4 regions of the Arthrobacter sp. Rue61a genome follow, and region 2 is predicted to be linked to each of the others. Evidence: riboswitches for the same ligand, from Rfam matches in the RefSeq annotation. Region 2 holds a riboswitch; each other region holds the start of a gene.

Region 1 (4,434 bases), 1.4 Mb from region 2:
ATCACTTCCATGATCTTCCAGGCCCCGGACCTCACCACTGTTCCCCGCGTTGCACCGGTGGAGGAGAAGGCCGAGGAGCCCGAAGAAGAAGAAAGCGAAGCCGCCGCTGAGGGCGAGCTGGAGGACGCCGGTAGCCGTCGTCGTCGCAGGAGCCGTGGCCGTCGTGGACGCCGCGGAACAGAACGCGATGAGAACGAGGCCGAGGACGGCACCGAGTCCGAAGACGAAGAAGCTCCGGCAGCCGAAGCCCTTGAAGAAGGCGTCACGTCGCGTCGCCGGCGTCGCCGCCGCCGCGGAGACCAGGATCTTGAACTGACCGGCGGCTCGGACGATGATCCGCCCAACACCGTCACCCGTGTCCGCGCACCGCGCCCCATCACGGAAACAGCCCCGTCCAACCGCGTTACCGGCGTCAAAGGTTCCACCAGGCTTGAGGCCAAAAAGCAGCGTCGCCGCGAATCCCGCGAAACCGGACGCCGCCGCCAGGTCATCACCGAGGCCGAGTTCCTTGCCCGCCGCGAGTCGGTGGACCGCCAGATGATCGTCCGCCAGCGCGACGACAGAATTCAGATCGGCGTCCTGGAAGACGGTGTTCTGGCTGAGCACTTCGTCTCCAAGACCCAGCAGGATTCCCTGATCGGCAACGTTTACCTGGGCAAGGTCCAGAATGTTCTGCCTTCCATGGAAGCTGCCTTCGTGGACATCGGACGTGGCCGCAACGCGGTCCTGTACGCCGGTGAAGTCAACTGGGACGCAGTCAATCTTGAAGGCCAGCCACGCCGGATCGAGAACGCCCTGAAGTCCGGCGACTCCGTCCTGGTCCAGGTGACCAAAGACCCCGTGGGGCACAAGGGGGCCCGGCTCACCAGCCAGATCTCCTTGCCGGGCCGCTACTTGGTCTACGTACCCGGTGGTTCCATGACCGGCATCTCCCGCAAGCTTCCCGACGTCGAACGCAACCGCCTCAAGCGCATCCTGAAGGACCGCTTGCCGGAAAACGCCGGTGTCATTGTCCGCACAGCCGCTGAGGGGGCGTCGGAGGAAGAGCTGACGCACGACATCAACCGTCTGCGCGCCCAGTGGGAAGGCATCGAAGGACAGGCCTCGTCCACCAAGGTCCTGGCCCCTGAACTGCTTTACGGCGAACCCGACCTCACCATCAAGGTGGTCCGTGACGTCTTCAATGAGGACTTCTCCAAGCTGATCGTCTCCGGTGACGACGCCTGGGACACCATCGAGGCCTACGTCACGTACGTTGCCCCTGATCTGGTGGGCCGCCTTGAAAAGTGGACCAAGGACCAGGACATTTTCGCTGCCTGGCGCATCGACGAGCAGATCCACAAGGCGCTGGAGCGTAAGGTCTTCCTGCCGTCCGGTGGTTCGTTGGTCATCGACCGCACCGAGGCCATGACCGTGGTGGACGTCAACACCGGTAAGTTCACCGGCAGCGGCGGAAACCTCGAAGAAACGGTGACCAAGAACAACCTTGAAGCGGCTGAGGAAGTGGTTCGCCAGCTCCGTCTGCGCGACATCGGCGGCATTATCGTCATCGACTTCATCGACATGGTCCTGGAATCCAACCGCGATCTCGTCCTGCGACGCATGGTCGAGTGCCTTGGCCGCGACCGTACCAAGCACCAGGTGGCCGAAGTGACGTCGCTGGGCTTGGTCCAGATGACACGCAAGCGTATGGGTACCGGCCTCCTTGAGGTCTTCGGTGAGCAGTGCGAGCATTGCGCCGGCAGGGGCGTTGTCACCCACGACGAGCCCGTTGAACACCGCCGCGCCAACGTGGTTGCCGCCGAGCACCACCGCCCGCACGCCGAGGCACAGCAGCCTGCAGCGCGGACGGAACGCAAGCGCCGCCGCGGCAAGGGTGGGGGACAGGCCATCGCCGAAGCCCCCGCGCAGGTCCATACGACGACGTCCGCCCCGGCCGCACCTTCGGCTCCGGTCGAAGCACAGGATCCCGCCCGGCAAGCCAAGGCTGAGGCAACCCGGGCTGCCCTGGCGACGATTGCCGCTGCAGCGCACGCCGCCCACCTGCACGACGACGAAGTTCACCGCGCAGAGGAGCAGGCAAGGGCGGCGGGCCACGAGCCGGCCGCCAGCCCCGCATCCGGTACCGCCGCCAGCGGCGAGGCCGGAGCAACTGCCCGCGAAGCAGAAAAAAGGGAAGCAGCAGTCCAGGAAGCAAGGTCTACTCCGGTCCTGCGTTTCGGCGGCGAAGAAGTAGCACTGCCGTTCGTTGAGCACCACGAGGAACCGCAGGCCGCCAAGCCTGCCATGAGCCTGGACCTCCTGGCCGAGGCGTTCTCGCACCTCGGCGCTGCTCCGGCACCTACGGAAGAAGCCGCGCCGGTGGTCGTGCCGGAGCCTGCTGATGCCCCGAAGGCTGATGTGCCGGCCCGTGCCGAAAAAGCTCCCGAGGCTGTTCAGGCTTCGAGTAGTCGTCGTGGCCGCCGCAACCGGAGTGCCAGCCGGGCCCAAGGCGCGGCCAATGAAACCAGCGTCGAGCACCATGAGGTGACGGCCTCGGCCCCCCGAGGCTCGGCCCATGAGGCCAAGGTGCCCGCGGAACAAGCCGAGAAGGCATCAACCGACGAGCCCATCATCCTCGGAGTTGGAGTTCCTGCCTCCGAGCTCTAAATCCGGACAGCACCAGCTGAGAGGGCCCTGCACAATCTGCCAACGGCGGGCTGTGCAGGGCCTTTCTTGTCCGCGCAGGCCACGCATTCCATGCATCCGTGGTCACATCCCGGTCGCGACGTGGTCCGGTTCCCGCGCCACGTCGCTTCCCGGCTAGGCTTGGGGACTGACACGGGGTGCCGGGCGTTGGGCCAGGCTGAGATCCAGACCCGTTGAACCTGTCCGGTTAGCACCGGCGAAGGGATGTCCTCATGACTGCATCACCATATTCAGCTGTGTACCCACTCGACGCTCCCAACCCGGGCCGGGCAACCCCACGCGTACTGAGTATTGCCGGCTCGGACCCTTCCGGCGGCGCGGGAATTCAGGCGGACCTGAAGAGCATCGCAGCACTCGGCGGTTACGGAATGGCTGCCATCACGGCTCTCACCGCACAAAACACCATGGGGGTCATCGCCGTCCATGTTCCTCCCGCGCAGTTCCTCCGACAGCAACTGGACGCCATCAGCAGCGACATCACCATTGATGCCGTCAAGATCGGAATGCTCGGCGATGCGACCGTCATAGACGAGGTCCGCGGCTGGATCGAAGAGGTGCGTCCCGCCGTCGTGGTCCTGGACCCGGTGATGGTGGCCACCAGTGGCGACCGGCTCCTGCGCGAGTCAGCGGAGAAGGCTTTGCGTTCGCTGCTGCCTCTGGCCGACCTGATCACCCCGAACCTTCCGGAACTTGCCATGTTGCTGGGGGAGCCGGAGGCAACAGAATGGGAATCGGCGCTGGACCAAGGCAAACGGCTGGCAGCGGAGTACGGAAACACGGTCCTGGTCAAGGGTGGCCACCTGCCGGGTCCGGTATGTCCTGATGCACTGGTGAACACCAGTGGGATGCTGTCACGGGACGTGATCGAGATAACAGGTCCCCGGGTCGAAACGCGGAACAGCCACGGAACCGGGTGCTCCTTGTCGTCCGCCTTGGCTACAGTCCAGGCACGCACGGGTGACTGGGAAGTTTCACTGCAGGAAGCGAAGTCTTGGTTACTGGGGGCTTTGACAACCTCTGAGGCCCTCGAGGTGGGGCAGGGGAACGGGCCCGTGCATCACTTCCACCACCTCCAGCAGGCATCCAAGCCGGGCGCCTTCGCTGCGACCTTGTGGAAGGAAGCCGGTCCAGAGCTCGAATCCATTTACGGGCTTCCGTTCATTCAAGGACTTCAATCGGGCGAACTCCCGGAACGTGACTTCAACTACTACCTCGCCCAAGATGCGATCTACCTCAATGGGTACTCCAGGGTGTTGGCGCGTGCGGGGGCCCTGGCCCCCACGGAGGAAGAGCAGTTGTTCTGGGCCAAGGCATCACAGCAGTGCCTGGAAGTTGAATCGGAGCTGCACAGGAACTGGCTGAGCACCAGGGAGGCCTCCACGGCCACCGGCCCGGTCACCAAGTCCTATGTGGATCATCTACTGGCAACGTCGGCTTCCGGCAGCTACGCGGTGGTGCTCGCGGCGATCCTGCCCTGTTACTGGTTGTACGCGGAGGTGGGTCGGCAGCTTCATGCATCGTATGTAGACGCCGGAGCCCCCGCAGATCACGCCTATGCCGAGTGGCTGAAGACCTACGCCGACGAGGACTTCGCTGCCGCAACCCGGAAAGCGATCAATTTCACGGATGCTGCGGCCATTGCGGGTTCGGAGATGGAGCGGGCCGCCATGATGGACGCTTTCATCCAGTCCTGCCGTTATGAGACGGCGTTTTTTGATGCTCCGCGGTTGTTTGCGCAGCCTTCCA
Region 2 (4,434 bases):
CCGCATTGCCAAAATTCCTGCAAGCGCAAGGCGCTGCTTCTGGCCGCCGGAGAGCGCCGCCGTCGGGTGATCCAACGCCAGGCCGCCACCCGCAACGGTACGCAACCCGACGTCGTCGAGCGCTTCATGGACGCGGGACCAAATCTCGTCACGGGGCACGGCAAGGTTCTCCGCGCCGAAAGCAACGTCGTCGCCAACCCTCGACAGAACCACCTGTGTCTCGGGGTCCTGTTGCATCAATCCGGCGCGTCCCCGCTGCTCGCGGGGCGCACCGCCGTCGATCAGCAGGGAGCCGGTCTCATCCGAGTCGTCTTCCTCATCCCCCAACACTCCGGCGAGGGCATGCAGGAGCGTGGACTTGCCGGCACCCGAAGGTCCCAGCAGCAGTACGCGCTCCCCCGGTTCGATCCGAAGGTCCAGGCCCTGAATAGCAGCTTGGGCCCGGCCGGCATGCCGCCAACCCCAGCCCTCGGCTGAGATGGCGGCAGGCCTCACCGTGCCGCTTTGCGTGGCGGACATCAGCTGAAGACGGGCTCCGAAGCGGCCTTGCGCGAGGCGAAGGAGCTCAGCACGCCGGTCTTGGCCAGGCCGCGCGTGGCCGCCCAGGAGAGTGCGCCCGCGATAATTGCGCCGGAAATTGTGGTGAAGGTGATGTAGGCCAGCTTGTCGACGGCCTCATAGGCGATGTTCCAACCCCATGGCAGGAAGGAGTCGTTCAGGCCGCAGAAGAGGCCCGCGCCGGCGCCCGCAAGGAGCGCGGTGGGCAGGTTGAACTTCTTGTACCTGAAGGCGGCGAAGATGAGCTCGGCGCCCAGGCCCTGCAAAACGCCGGATATCAGCACCGTGGTGCCGTACTGCGAGCCCATGATGAGCTCACCGGTGGCGGCGACGGCTTCGCAGAACAGCGCAGCACCGGGCTTGCGGATAATGAGCATTCCCAGGACCGCGGGAATCATCCAGCCACCGGCAATCAAGCCTGTGAGCGGCGGATACGTCGCGTTCATGGGGATGGATACCAGTGCCGCGCCCTGGGACCATGCCCAGAAGATCACGCCGCCGGCGATGGCGATAAGAGCCGCCACAACGATGTCTACAACGCGCCAGTTATAACTGGCCTTCTTCACGTTTACCGTGGTCATTTTCTGCCTCCTGAGGTTACAGGAGGGGAAAGTGCTCCCCGGATCCCGGGTCCGGCTCGCGCCGTCCGCATCCGGACACTCTGAGAAGCTCGACTCCCTTGCGCCGGTACTAACCGGATCAGGTTCGAGGGTCTGCGGCTGTCCGCACTCTCAGCGCCCTCGCGTCTCCTGCATCTCTGCAGAGTCCGACGGCGGCGCTCCCCTGTCGTTATCAAATCTGCCCTGATGGGCTGGTTCAGTTTACACCTGAGTCCGTGGCGGGCGCTGCGGTCCAGTCACAATCGCCTTCCCGTCCTTGAGGTGCCCGTTGCCACGCGCGTTGCGAGGCCCGCTCTACACCCCTCCCCCACGCCATTCCCTGCACACCAGGCCTAACAACGAGACGGAGGGCGTTGCGAGGCCCGCTCTACACCCCTCCCCCACGCCATTCCCTGCACACCAGGCCCCACAACAGGACCTGAGAGAATGAATCAGCAGACTTCACCGCGGCAAAGGGGCACATTTCATGACGGACATCTCCGGCTCGGGACTTACAGACACCAACGCCGTGGCGGAACCCCGCCTGGCAGCGAGCGTCATCCTGCTCCGCGACGCCTCGGACGGCCTCGAAGCCTTCGTCCAACACAGGGTGAGCACCATGGACTTTGCCGCCGGAATGGTGGTCTTCCCTGGCGGACGCGTCGATGCCGCCGATCAGAGCGGGTGGGACTACCCGGCGGAGCTGCTTCAACGCCACGCAGCCGACTGGAACCAGAGCTCCCTGAGCGCGGATCCGGGAGCAGCAGCGAAGAACGCCGGGACGGTACTCGCTGCCGCCATCCGCGAGGTTCAGGAGGAGGCCGGACTCACCATCGATGCCTCCGACCTCCGCCCGTGGGCCAACTGGATCACCCCCACGGACATGCCCAAACGCTTCGACACGTTCTTCTACGTTGCCAAGCCCTCTCCGGGAGCCACGCCCCAGCATCAAACTACGGAAGCCTGGCAATCACTGTGGATGCCGGTGGCGGACATTCTTGAAGCGGAAGCCGCAGGCACGTTGAAACTGATGCCGCCCACCTATTACCTGCTCAAAGAAATCGCCGGACTCGGAACCGTGGACGCTGTCTGGTCGGCCGAACACCCAGTCGTTCCAGTACTTGCGCCGGTTGGTTCATTGGCGGCGTTCCTCAAGGAACGGGAAAGCCGCCGCTAACGGTGTGGCCTTTAGAGCTAGGCTGGGGGCATGAACCTCTTCTTCAAGCTGATCGGTGCCGGAGTAAGCCTCGGAGCAGGATTCGTAGGCACCAAACTCGTCAATAAAGGGTGGGAAAAGGCCACTGGCAGCAAACCGCCCATGGGCAACGACGATATGGAAACCAGTCTGCGTTCGGCGCTGACATTCGCACTGATTTCGGCTTTTGTGAGCACGCTCATCCAGGTCCTGGCAAGCCGGGGCACGCAGCGCGCCATCGCGCGCTTCGCGAAGACCCACGACATCGTCTAGGCACCCGAACCACGACGCCGGGTCACCTGCAGGTGACCCGGCGTTCGTTGTGGCTGCTGCTAGCGGTCGCTCCCCGGTTCCTGACCGGCGGCCGCCCTTTGGACTACGGCTTCCAACTCATCCTTGGTGAGCTTTTCGCGGTGTCCGTGCTTGGTGCGGTACGCCGAGCGGCCCACCATGTGGGCAGAGACGGGCGCCGTGAGGAGCTGGAAAATCCAGGCCACCACCAAGACAGGCCACACCCACCAGGTGCGCATCTGGAGTCCGATTGCGGCAAGCATGAGAAACAACCCCAGGACCTGCGGTTTGGTGGCTGCGTGCATGCGGCTCATGAGGTCCGGGAAGCGGAGCAAGCCGATGGCCGCGCCCAGTGACATCAGGGCACCCACCACCAGGAATACGGCGGTGACAACATCAATCACAGCGTCAAGGCCGGTGGCATCAGGACTCATTGCTTTGCTCCCTGCGTTCGGCCACGAACCTTGCAACTGTCACAGAGCCGATGAAACCGATCACTGCGAGCGCTACCAGCAGCATCAGGTTGTTCAGATGCTTGTTCAACGCCATATCGATCGCCAGGGCAGCGCCCAGGATTGCCAGCAAAACGTCTGATGCCAGAACGCGATCCAGGAGGGACGGGCCGATGGCGATGCGGATAATTGCCCCAGCGGCGGCCAAGCTGAGGATCACGGCTGTAGCTATGAGAACCGCTTCTTTCATAGCGCTGCTCCTTCCATCCCGGGACGCTGTTCGGCTTTGAGGGCCTCGACTTCTTCGCGTGTACCCATGATCCGGATCAGTCCTGCTTCGATGTCTTGGGTTTCCTGACGAATCTTGTCGATGTCCGCCTCTTCGTAAATGTTGAGCGCGTGCAGATAAAGCGTGGACGTGGAGCGGTCCACCTCCACCACCAGGGATCCGGGGATCAGCGAGATAACGTGCCCGGTGGCCGTCACCATGAGGTCGGAATGGCTCCGCAAAGGAACGGCGACGACGGCGCTGCGAACCTTGGGTCCCTTGGCTACAGCCAGGTACAGCACCAGGAAGCTCGCTGCCACCACTTTGGCGAGGAACAGGAGGGCGAAAGGAATGGCGCGCAGGATGTTGAACCTGCCGCTGAGCTCCACCGGGGGGAGGTAGAAGAACTTGGCCACCAGCACGGCGATCAGTGCGCCGAACAGGAGGTTGCCCGGGCTGAAGTCCCGCCACAGCGCACCCCACACGATCACCAACCAGATGAGCAACGGCAGTTCAGTGCGGAACGAGATCGGTTTGCGGCTCATTTCGCATCACCCGTCTTTACTTCATCTGTGTGCGTTTCATCCGTCTGCGCAAGCGGCGGCACCACAACGGAATCTCCCAACACGGAGTGAATATAGGCGGAGCGGTCCAACATGATTCCAGCGGAGCCGTCAGCAACCTTGAACAACGGACCTGCGAAGACCGTCAATGCCACGCCGAACACCACCAGCCCAGCTGTTGACCCCACCATGGTCCGTGGGAGCACTCCGACGTTCCCGGGGGTTTTCAGCACGGGGTCCGGGTACTCGGCGTCCTCAGGCTTCCTCCAGAACGCCCTGTTCCACACGCGGGCGATCGCCAGCAGGGTCAGCAGGCTGGTCACCACGCCACCTACCACCAGCACGATGGCCAGCGGCGTTCCCAGTTCAACACCGGCCTGCAACAGCCCCAGCTTTCCAAGGAAGCCGGAGAACGGTGGGATGCCTGCCAGATTCATCGCAGGAACAAAGAACAGCAAGGCCAGCAGCGGTGAGAGCTTCGCCAAGCCACCCAAGCGGTCCATGGATG
Region 3 (4,434 bases), 1.3 Mb from region 2:
GCTCCCAGCCATGGACGGGCACTCCACGCGGCGGCGTCCAGGACCGCCGCCGGCGGCAGGCCGGCGTCGTGCAGTTCCTTCATTTCGTCGGCAATCCTGCCGTGCTTGATCACGCTGCCGGCGTCGGTGCCTGCATAGATGGAAACACCCGCCTCGAAGGCCTCAAGCACACGCTCACGCCTCCCCTCCCAGAGACGGGTCATATGGTCCGCGTACTCCGGAAACTTCTGCCCGGCCTGGGCTGCTATATCCGGGAAAGTAGCGATGTTGACCAAGGTGGGAACGATCGGCACTGACTGTTCCACCAAGCGGGGAAGGTGTCGCGGCAGGAGACCGGTGGCGTGCTCTATGCAGTCGATATTGGCATCAAGCATGTCGTCGATGGTGTCCTCGGCGAAACAGTGAGCCGTGACCCTGGCACCTTCATCATGCGCGGCCGAAATGGCGTCCCTCACGATCCTCGCCGGGAAAGAGGCAGCGAGATCGCCAACGCCGCGATCGATCCAGTCACCCACCAGCTTTACCCAGCCGTCGCCGTCGCGGGCTTCCTTTCGGACGGTCTCCACGAGGTCGCCGGGCTCAATCTCGTGGCCCAACCCGCGGAGGTAACGTCGGCTCCGCGCGATATGCCGGCCTGACCGGATCAACCGGGGCAAGTCCGATCGCTGCTGTACCCAGCGGGTGTCTGAGGGCGATCCGCAATCGCGGATCAGCAGCGTCCCGGCGACGAGGTCTGCTTGTGCCTGGGCAAGCGTGGCCTGCTCGTCAACCGCTCCTCCAACGCCGAGTCCGATATGGCAGTGTGCGTCAACAAAACCCGGCAGGACCCAGCCATCCAATACCTTGTCCGGCGAGGCAAGGGGACGTTCAAACGTCAGTTTGCCGTCGATGGACCACAGCCCGCGGCGCTCTTCGTCCGCCGAGACGAGCACGGGTCCACTGAATTCGATGATGTTGGCCATGGCAAAAGCGTAGCTGCGGTGGCTCGCCAGAGCCTGCTGTACTCATGTGACTGGGAGCCCGCCGGGAGCTGTGGTAGCTTCGTCTACGACCACACGGGAGCCCTTGCAGGGGCTGAGATCGGACTGATGCAGTCTGCGACCGTTGAACCTGTCCGGGTAATGCCGGCGAAGGAAGTGAGTATTCCCTTGAGCACCGCAGAAACACAGCACAGCCCTGTTCAAAATCAGATCAACGCAGGCCAAAACCAGATCAACGCAAGCGAAAACGCTCCTGAGCCCGTCACGCAATCGTTGAAGTCCCACACGTTGGCGTGGCTGGAAGACCGCGACAACGGCATACGTGTCCCCGTCACGGAGATCGCTTTGGAGCCCTCCCCCAACGGGCAAGCCAATCCCCCTTTGCAGGTGTACCGAACAGCAGGCCCGGGCAGCGATCCGGTGGTGGGGTTGGAGCCGTTCCGTGCACCGTGGATCGAAGCCCGCGGAGACACGGAGGCCTATTCTGGTCGGGAACGAAACCTACTCGACGACGGCAAGTCCGCGGTTCGGCGTGGAGCAGCGTCAGCGGAGTGGAAGGGCGCGCAACCTGTGCCGCGCCGCGCCGTCGAGGGTAGGGCCGTCACGCAGATGCACTACGCGAAGCAGGGAGTTGTGACTCCTGAAATGCAGTTCGTCGCGTTGCGGGAAAACTGCGATGTTGACCTTGTCCGCAGCGAAGTTGCCGCGGGAAGAGCGATTATCCCGAACAACATCAACCACCCCGAATCCGAGCCGATGATCATTGGCAAGGCTTTCTTGGTGAAGATCAACGCCAACATCGGAAACTCTGCAGTCACCAGCTCCATCGCCGAGGAGGTGGACAAGCTGCAGTGGGCAGCCCAGTGGGGCGCTGACACAGTGATGGACCTCTCTACGGGAGATGACATCCACACGACGCGCGAATGGATCATCCGCAACTCCCCCGTTCCGATCGGAACAGTCCCTATCTACCAGGCGCTGGAAAAAGTGAACGGCGAGGCCAACAAGCTGACGTGGGAAATCTTCCGCGATACCGTGATCGAGCAATGCGAGCAGGGCGTGGACTACATGACCATCCACGCGGGCGTTCTGCTGAGGTACGTGCCGTTGACCGCCAACCGGGTCACGGGCATCGTGTCCCGCGGCGGTTCGATCATGGCCGGCTGGTGCTTGGCGCACCACCAGGAGAACTTCCTGTACACGCATTTTGACGAGTTGTGCGAAATCTTCGCCAAATACGATGTCGCGTTTTCCCTGGGTGACGGGCTCCGCCCCGGTTCCATCGCCGACGCGAACGACGCCGCGCAGTTCGCCGAGCTGGATACGCTCGCTGAGCTGACACAACGGGCGTGGGAGTTCGACGTGCAGGTCATGGTGGAAGGCCCGGGGCACATTCCCTTCCATCTGGTGCGTGAAAATGTGGAGCGCCAGCAGGAACTGTGCAAGGGTGCGCCGTTCTACACGTTGGGTCCGCTGGTTACCGATATCGCCCCCGGCTATGACCACATCACCTCGGCCATCGGCGCCACGGAAATTGCACGCTACGGCACGGCCATGCTCTGTTATGTGACCCCGAAGGAGCATCTGGGGCTTCCCAACAAGGACGACGTCAAAACGGGCGTCATCACCTACAAGATCGCGGCGCACGCTGCGGACCTCGCCAAGGGACATCCGGGGGCTCATGAACGTGATGATGCACTTTCCAAGGCGCGGTTTGAATTCCGGTGGCGCGACCAGTTCGCGTTGTCCCTCGATCCCGTGACTGCCGAGGCCTTCCATGATGAGACGTTGCCCGCCGAACCGGCGAAGACCGCCCATTTCTGCTCCATGTGCGGACCCAAGTTCTGTTCGATGCGCATCAGCCAGGACATCCGTGACGAGTATGGTTCGGCAGAATCGCAGGCGGCCATCGCTGGAATGTACAGCGGCATGCGGGAAAAGAGCGAGGAGTTCCTGGCTTCAGGTGGAAAGGTGTACCTGCCGGAGCTTCAGGTCCCGGCAAACCAGGGCGTCAGCCGCTCAGGAAGCTTGAACTGACATAGCCCGGCCGACATCCGCGATGAACGAGCGGATAGCCTGATCTCCGTCAACGGAATCCTGGGGCCGGTGTCCTCCCGCTGCTACGCGGCGGAGGGCACCGGTTTCCTGCAGATAGCCGGCGATTTCCTCATACAAGGGCTCCCAACCTCCCGTGAGGACGAGTGTGGGAACGCCCGGCACGATATGGAGCGGGGCATCCCATGGCGGTGCTTGGAGCCGGAGCCTGCGGGCTGACCGCCGGGCCTCCGGGGTGTCCAGCCCGCCGGTTTCGGCCGAGAAAGCACGCCGGTAGAACTCGCGCTGGTAGTCGGCGTCGTTGAGCTGGTTTCTTACGTCGAACAGCGGTTCCATGAGGGCCCGGTAGGAAGCAGTCGCCGGAAGCTCAGCGGTCAGAGACAAGCAGGACGGCTCTACCAGGGAGAGCGAGTGCACCAGATCGGGGCGCTCGACGGCGGCAAGCATGGCGGATATAGCGCCTTGTTCGTGGGCAACGACGTGGCCGCCGCCGGAGTCCACCAGCGCGTTGATCAGGATGGCCACGTCCGCCGCGACGTTGGACTCCAGAGGTTCGGTGACGGCATCAAAGCCGTGCCGCCGAAGGAAGAGTGCGTCATAAGCAAGGGCCATGCCATGTTGCTTCGGCCATGCGGCTGAACCGAAACTGCCCAAACCGTGGACGAAGACTACGCGCTGCTTATGCATTGGTTCAGCCTATTCCACGGCTCTGACATCCCAACTGACCGACATTTGTGGTTGCTTTGAGTGTTCAAAACAACCACTAATGTCAGCCAGTCGGGTTGCAACGTTTACTTGCCGAGGAACTTGTCGAAGCCCTTGGGAAGGTTGAGCGATGACGGGTCGAAGTCTGCTGCGCCCTGGCCGAAAGCCGCACCCGTGGGTGCCGCCGAGGCTGCGTTTGCCCGCTTGGCTTCGGCATCGCGAAGTTCCTGGGCTGCCTTGGCGGGATTGCCGGAGCGTGCTTTCTTCTTCGGGGCATTCTTGCCGCCCTTGCGTCCGCCACCGGGGCCTCCGAGGCCCGGCATTCCGGGCATTCCCGGCATGCCGCCACCCTGAGCGAGCTTCTTCATCATCTTCTGGGCCTGGGCGAACCGCTCCAGCAGGCCATTGACCTCGGACACATGCACACCGGAGCCCCTGGCGATACGGGCGCGACGTGAGCCGTTGATGATCTTCGGAGCCACACGCTCGTGGGGAGTCATGGAGCGGACGATTGCCTCGACGCGGTCGATCTCTTTTTCGTCGAAGTTCTCCAGCTGCTGACGGATGTTCTGCGCACCCGGCATCATCATGAGCATCTTTTTCATGGAGCCCATGTTGCGGATCTGCTGCATCTGGGCGAGGAAGTCGTCCAGGGTGAAGTCTTCCTGGTCAGCGAACTTCTTCGCCATCCGGG
Region 4 (4,434 bases), 950 kb from region 2:
TGTCGAAGGCAATGACTCCCCGCTGCATCTCTCCGGCGGCAACATCCCCGGAAGGCAGTCCTCCCAGACCTTCCTCCACGTAGATCTCCTCGCCCTTGGCGCCGTCCGCGTCGAAGGCCTCGAAGTTCGAGGGTGAGGCGTAACTGCTTCCAGCTGTGGCCTCCCAGGAAACCTCCAAGAGGAGGAAGCCTCCCTTGGTCGGTTTCATGTAGGACATCCCGGGAATTTCGGTGGTGTAACCGGAGTTCAGGAGGCTGACCTTCACGGTGTTGCCCTCGGACATGGTGACGGTTAAGGAACCGTCATCAGAGGCAGTGCCCGACGACGGTGCCGGTGCCTCCTGGGAGGCCGACGGCAGGACCGGGGCATCGGTGCCTGCACCCTGGACTGCAGCAGCAACAAAGGTCAACGACAACACCGTGGACACGATTCCGACAATCAGGCCCGCGAACCAGACGACAATGGTGATGATCCATGCCTTCTTCTTGTTCTCCGGGTAACCCGCAAGCGGACGGCCCTGCTTGTCCCGGGCGTTTCCCGTCAGCGTGATGATGAGGTCAACGATGGACCAGATACCGAAGCCTCCGGCTGTGAGCAGCTTCGCGATTCCGGTACCGATCTTGCCCAGATAGAAGCGGTCCACACCGAAGCTACCCAGGAGCAGGGCCAGGATCCATGTGGTCATGAAGGACTTCGCCGGAGCTCCCACCGGGGTTCCGTAGGGGCCTGAATCCGGTCCGGGCTGGTAGCCCGGCTGTGCCCCACCCTGGAACTGGCCGCCGTAAGCGTAGGGTGCGGCAGGCACCTGCGGAACTCCTGACTTGGCGTCGTTTTGAGGCGCGGGTGGGTAACTGGGGTGACTCATTGAAAATCCTTCAGTGAAGTGGGTGCGAGGAGGAGGACATGCGCTATGCAGGGCAAGAGGGCAGTCAACTCACTTCAAGTCAGCCTAGTAGGAATGGAGCTCGAAGCAGGAACGGAATCCCCGGGAGCCGGATGGCCCACCAGGGATAGTCTTGATCCATGGGCATCTCCCCGGACGCTGCAGCCTCTGCCGGGCAACTCTCCGCGGAGTTGCTTGGAGCCATGGCATATGGCGAGCTATCCGCTTTCGGGCGCCTCTCCCTGGATTCGCGCTATGCCCCCACCCTCCATGACAGGTCTGTGTTCGCGAAGATCGCCGTGGGCGCCTACGGCAACTTTGCGCTCCTCAATGACCGGTTGTCGGAGATGGGCGTCGATCCGGAACAAGCCATGCTGCCGTTCCAGCGCTCCTTCGATCATTTCCATGAGCGCACCAAACCGGGGGACTGGTTCGAATCTGTCATGAAGGCGTACGTCATCGATACGGTGTCATCGGACTTCTACAGGGCCGTATCGATGTTCCTCGACCCAACAACGCGGCATTTCGTTGAACGCGTCGCTTCCCCTGACCAGGCCACGGAAGTCCTTCGCGTCCTGATCAGGCGGGCCTTGGCTGACGACCCGCGCCTGGCCTCGCGCCTTGCATTGTGGGGTCGCCGCTTGGTGGGGGAGGCTTTGACGCAGGCGCAGCGCGTCGGCATGGAACACCCCCTGCTGGGACCATTGCTGAAAGGCGGCGGGGATGCGCGTGCAGCGGTCAGGAGCTTAACGACGGAACTCGCCGATAAACACGGGCGCCGGATGACAGGCCTTGGCCTGACCGCGTAGCGGCTAAGACCGCTTGAATTCGGCGGGAAACTACACGGTGTCCAGTGCTTGCAGCAGCGACTTGGCTGCCGCCGTCGGGTCCGTTGCCTCGGTGATGGCACGGACCACGACGATCCGGCTGGCTCCCGCTTCCACTACCTGTTCGACGTTGCTGAGGTCGATGCCACCAATGGCGAACCAAGGAAGTGTCACAGCATTGCCCGAACGCTTTTCCGCTTCTGCGGCATATGTGACCAAGTCCAGCCCCACCGCCGAGCGGCCGGGTTTGGTAGGCGTTGCCCAGACCGGACCCACGCAGAAATAGTCCAGTCCCAGGGGGCCCTGGGAGGTGGCGACTGCCGCATCGATTTGTTCCTGTGTGTGGGTGGAAAGACCGATGCCGGTCACGTTCGGCAAGAGGGTTCGCGCTGCCGTCAGGGGCAGGTCCTTTTGACCGATGTGGAATACAGGAGCCCCGGAAATACTGGCAACATCGGCCCGGTCGTTGACAGCCCAAAGCCGTCCGTGCCGTTGTGCGACGCTCCGCAAAACGGCCAGCAATTCAAGCTCCTCGGCAGCTTCCAGAGTCTTGTCGCGGAGCTGGATGATGTCAACGCCTCCAGCGAATGCGGCGTCCACAAAGTCTTCGAAATCGCCCTGCCGTTGACGGGCATCAGTGCACAGATAGAGGCGGGCGGAGGCGAGGGCGTCAGGCTGGGTCATGGAAACCAGAGTAGTTCCTCTAAACTGGGCACGTACTGCGGGAGCCGCGACATTCGTCATATGACTGTCCGGCTGAGAGGGCTTCAGCGCCGACCGCTTGACCTGATCCGGCTAGTACCGGCGTAGGGAAGGAAACGAATGGCAGGTCCCCGCCATACCCCCATCCAGACAGACGTGGCCGTCATTGGCGGCGGCATCATAGGCCTTGGCATCGCTCATGAAGCCCGGCGACTTGGCCGTTCAGTGGCGCTGATCGATCCCGTCCCGGCCTCGGGTGCAACGTTCGCCGCCGCCGGAATGCTTGCACCCGTCAGCGAACTGCATTATCAGGAGGGAGACCTCCTGGAATTGATGGTCGAATCTTCGCGGCTGTGGCCTTCCTTCGTGGACGGACTGCACGTGGGTGGAGAGGGCAGCGGATACCGCACGACGCCGACCCTCGCCGTGGGTGCCGACGCAGCCGACCGCAGGGCGCTCGCAGACCTGAGGTCCGTACAGCTCGCAGCTGGATTGGGAGTTGAACCTCTGGCCCTGCGGGACGCGAGGCAACGCGAGCCGCTCCTCAGCCCACAGATTTCCTGCGCTTTCGATATTCCCGCCGACCACCAAGTGGATCCGCGAAAGCTCGCCGCATGCCTCCTGGCTGGATTAGCAAACCATTCACCTGACGACGGTTCCTGGGTGTCCGGGGCCGATGACGGATTCGCCGTTCCTTCCCCGGCACGCGGTGTGCTGAGGGATGACGGGCGGGTCACCGGAGTGGAACTCGAATCCGGAGTCGTGGTCCGCGCCGCGGAGACTGTGGTGGCCAACGGGCTGGGGGCATCCCAACTGTCGGGGCTCCCTGAGGGACTGAACCTTCCGGTGAGGCCGGTCTATGGCGACATCCTCCGGCTTCGCGTCCCCGACAACCTCCGGCCCTTGGTCACGTCCACTGTTCGGGGGATGGTTCGAGGCGTTCCCGTCTACATAGTTCCCCGCGATGACGGAACCGTGGTGATTGGGGCGACGCAACGCGAAGACGGATTGTCAGCGTCTTCCAACGCGGTCTCTGCCGGCGGCGTCTACCAGCTGCTGAGGGATGCCCAAGCCCTGGTCCCCGCAGTTGCGGAATTGGAACTCCTTGAAGCAACCGCCCGCGCCCGCCCTGGAACCCCGGACAACGCCCCCCTGCTCGGACGGGTCAGCGGTCCCCACGGTGACACTGACGGCTTGGTGATCGCCACAGGTTTCTTCCGCCACGGTGTGCTCCTGACTCCCGTGGCCGCCAGAATCGTGGGCGAACTCATCAGCGGCACAACGGACCCTCGATGGACTCCGTTCCTGCCTGATCGCTTCGCGGGCAACGCTTCAGTTCCCCAAGTTCTTACACCAGCAGCACACGCTCCCACCAAGGAAACAGCATGAACATCAAACTCAACGGAACCGATCACGCAGTCTCCGATGACGCATCCGTCAGCACCCTGGTCACAGCGATCACCGGCCGCGCCTTGGACCCTCGCGGACAAGCGGCCGACGGCGGCAAGCTGGGAGTCGCGGTCGCACGTAACTCCGAGGTGGTGCCCCGCAGCCAATGGGCCGTGACGGCGCTGGCCGACGGAGACGAACTCGAACTCGTAACAGCAGTCCAAGGAGGCTGAACCATGACAACAGCAAACATTGACGTTCGCACCACTGACGTTCATTCCACTGACGCGCTGGTGATCGACGGTGTCGAATTCGGTTCCCGGCTCATCATGGGTACCGGAGGCGCGCCGAGCCTCGATGGCCTGGGATCAGCGCTCCTGGCGTCGGGGACCGAGCTCACCACCGTGGCCATGCGCCGCTATTCCCCAGCCGAAACGGGATCGCTGTTCCAGCTCCTGGTGAACCACAACATCCGGGTCCTTCCCAACACTGCGGGCTGCTTTACTGCCAAGGACGCCGTGATGACTGCTGAACTGGCACGGGAAGCCCTGGAGACCGATTGGGTGAAGCTGGAAGTCATCGCCGACGAACACACGCTCCTGCCCGACGCCGTGGAACTGGTGGATGCAACGG

Evidence for each region. A riboswitch is a leader RNA that binds a small molecule or an ion and turns the genes downstream of it on or off. The one in region 2 is predicted to bind thiamine pyrophosphate.
Region 1: another riboswitch for thiamine pyrophosphate. It lies ahead of thiD (bifunctional hydroxymethylpyrimidine kinase/phosphomethylpyrimidine kinase); the one in region 2 lies ahead of ARUE_RS19055 (ECF transporter S component).
Region 3: another riboswitch for thiamine pyrophosphate. It lies ahead of thiC (phosphomethylpyrimidine synthase ThiC); the one in region 2 lies ahead of ARUE_RS19055 (ECF transporter S component).
Region 4: another riboswitch for thiamine pyrophosphate. It lies ahead of thiO (glycine oxidase ThiO); the one in region 2 lies ahead of ARUE_RS19055 (ECF transporter S component).

What each region holds. Positions count from the first base shown of each region.
Region 1 is NC_018531.1:2,781,559-2,785,992, reverse strand. Features, by position in the region: gene ARUE_RS12635 (Rne/Rng family ribonuclease) at 1-2,649, shown strand, start outside; TPP riboswitch at 2,812-2,910, shown strand; gene thiD (bifunctional hydroxymethylpyrimidine kinase/phosphomethylpyrimidine kinase) at 2,901-4,434, shown strand, end outside.
Region 2 is NC_018531.1:4,176,819-4,181,252, forward strand. Features, by position in the region: gene ARUE_RS19050 (ABC transporter ATP-binding protein) at 1-519, opposite strand, end outside; gene ARUE_RS19055 (ECF transporter S component) at 519-1,139, opposite strand; TPP riboswitch at 1,217-1,353, opposite strand; gene ARUE_RS19060 (NUDIX hydrolase) at 1,645-2,334, shown strand; gene ARUE_RS19065 (DUF4235 domain-containing protein) at 2,365-2,625, shown strand; gene mnhG (monovalent cation/H(+) antiporter subunit G) at 2,685-3,077, opposite strand; gene ARUE_RS19075 (MrpF/PhaF family protein) at 3,067-3,345, opposite strand; gene ARUE_RS19080 (Na+/H+ antiporter subunit E) at 3,342-3,908, opposite strand; gene ARUE_RS19085 (Na+/H+ antiporter subunit D) at 3,905-4,434, opposite strand, start outside.
Region 3 is NC_018531.1:2,868,537-2,872,970, forward strand. Features, by position in the region: gene ARUE_RS13065 (amidohydrolase family protein) at 1-962, opposite strand, end outside; TPP riboswitch at 1,046-1,153, shown strand; gene thiC (phosphomethylpyrimidine synthase ThiC) at 1,149-3,017, shown strand; gene ARUE_RS13075 (alpha/beta fold hydrolase) at 3,000-3,722, opposite strand; gene ffh (signal recognition particle protein) at 3,827-4,434, opposite strand, start outside.
Region 4 is NC_018531.1:3,221,831-3,226,264, reverse strand. Features, by position in the region: gene ARUE_RS14615 (TM2 domain-containing protein) at 1-865, opposite strand, end outside; gene ARUE_RS14610 (ferritin-like fold-containing protein) at 1,024-1,692, shown strand; gene thiE (thiamine phosphate synthase) at 1,723-2,394, opposite strand; TPP riboswitch at 2,422-2,540, shown strand; gene thiO (glycine oxidase ThiO) at 2,533-3,801, shown strand; gene thiS (sulfur carrier protein ThiS) at 3,798-4,034, shown strand; gene ARUE_RS14590 (thiazole synthase) at 4,038-4,434, shown strand, end outside.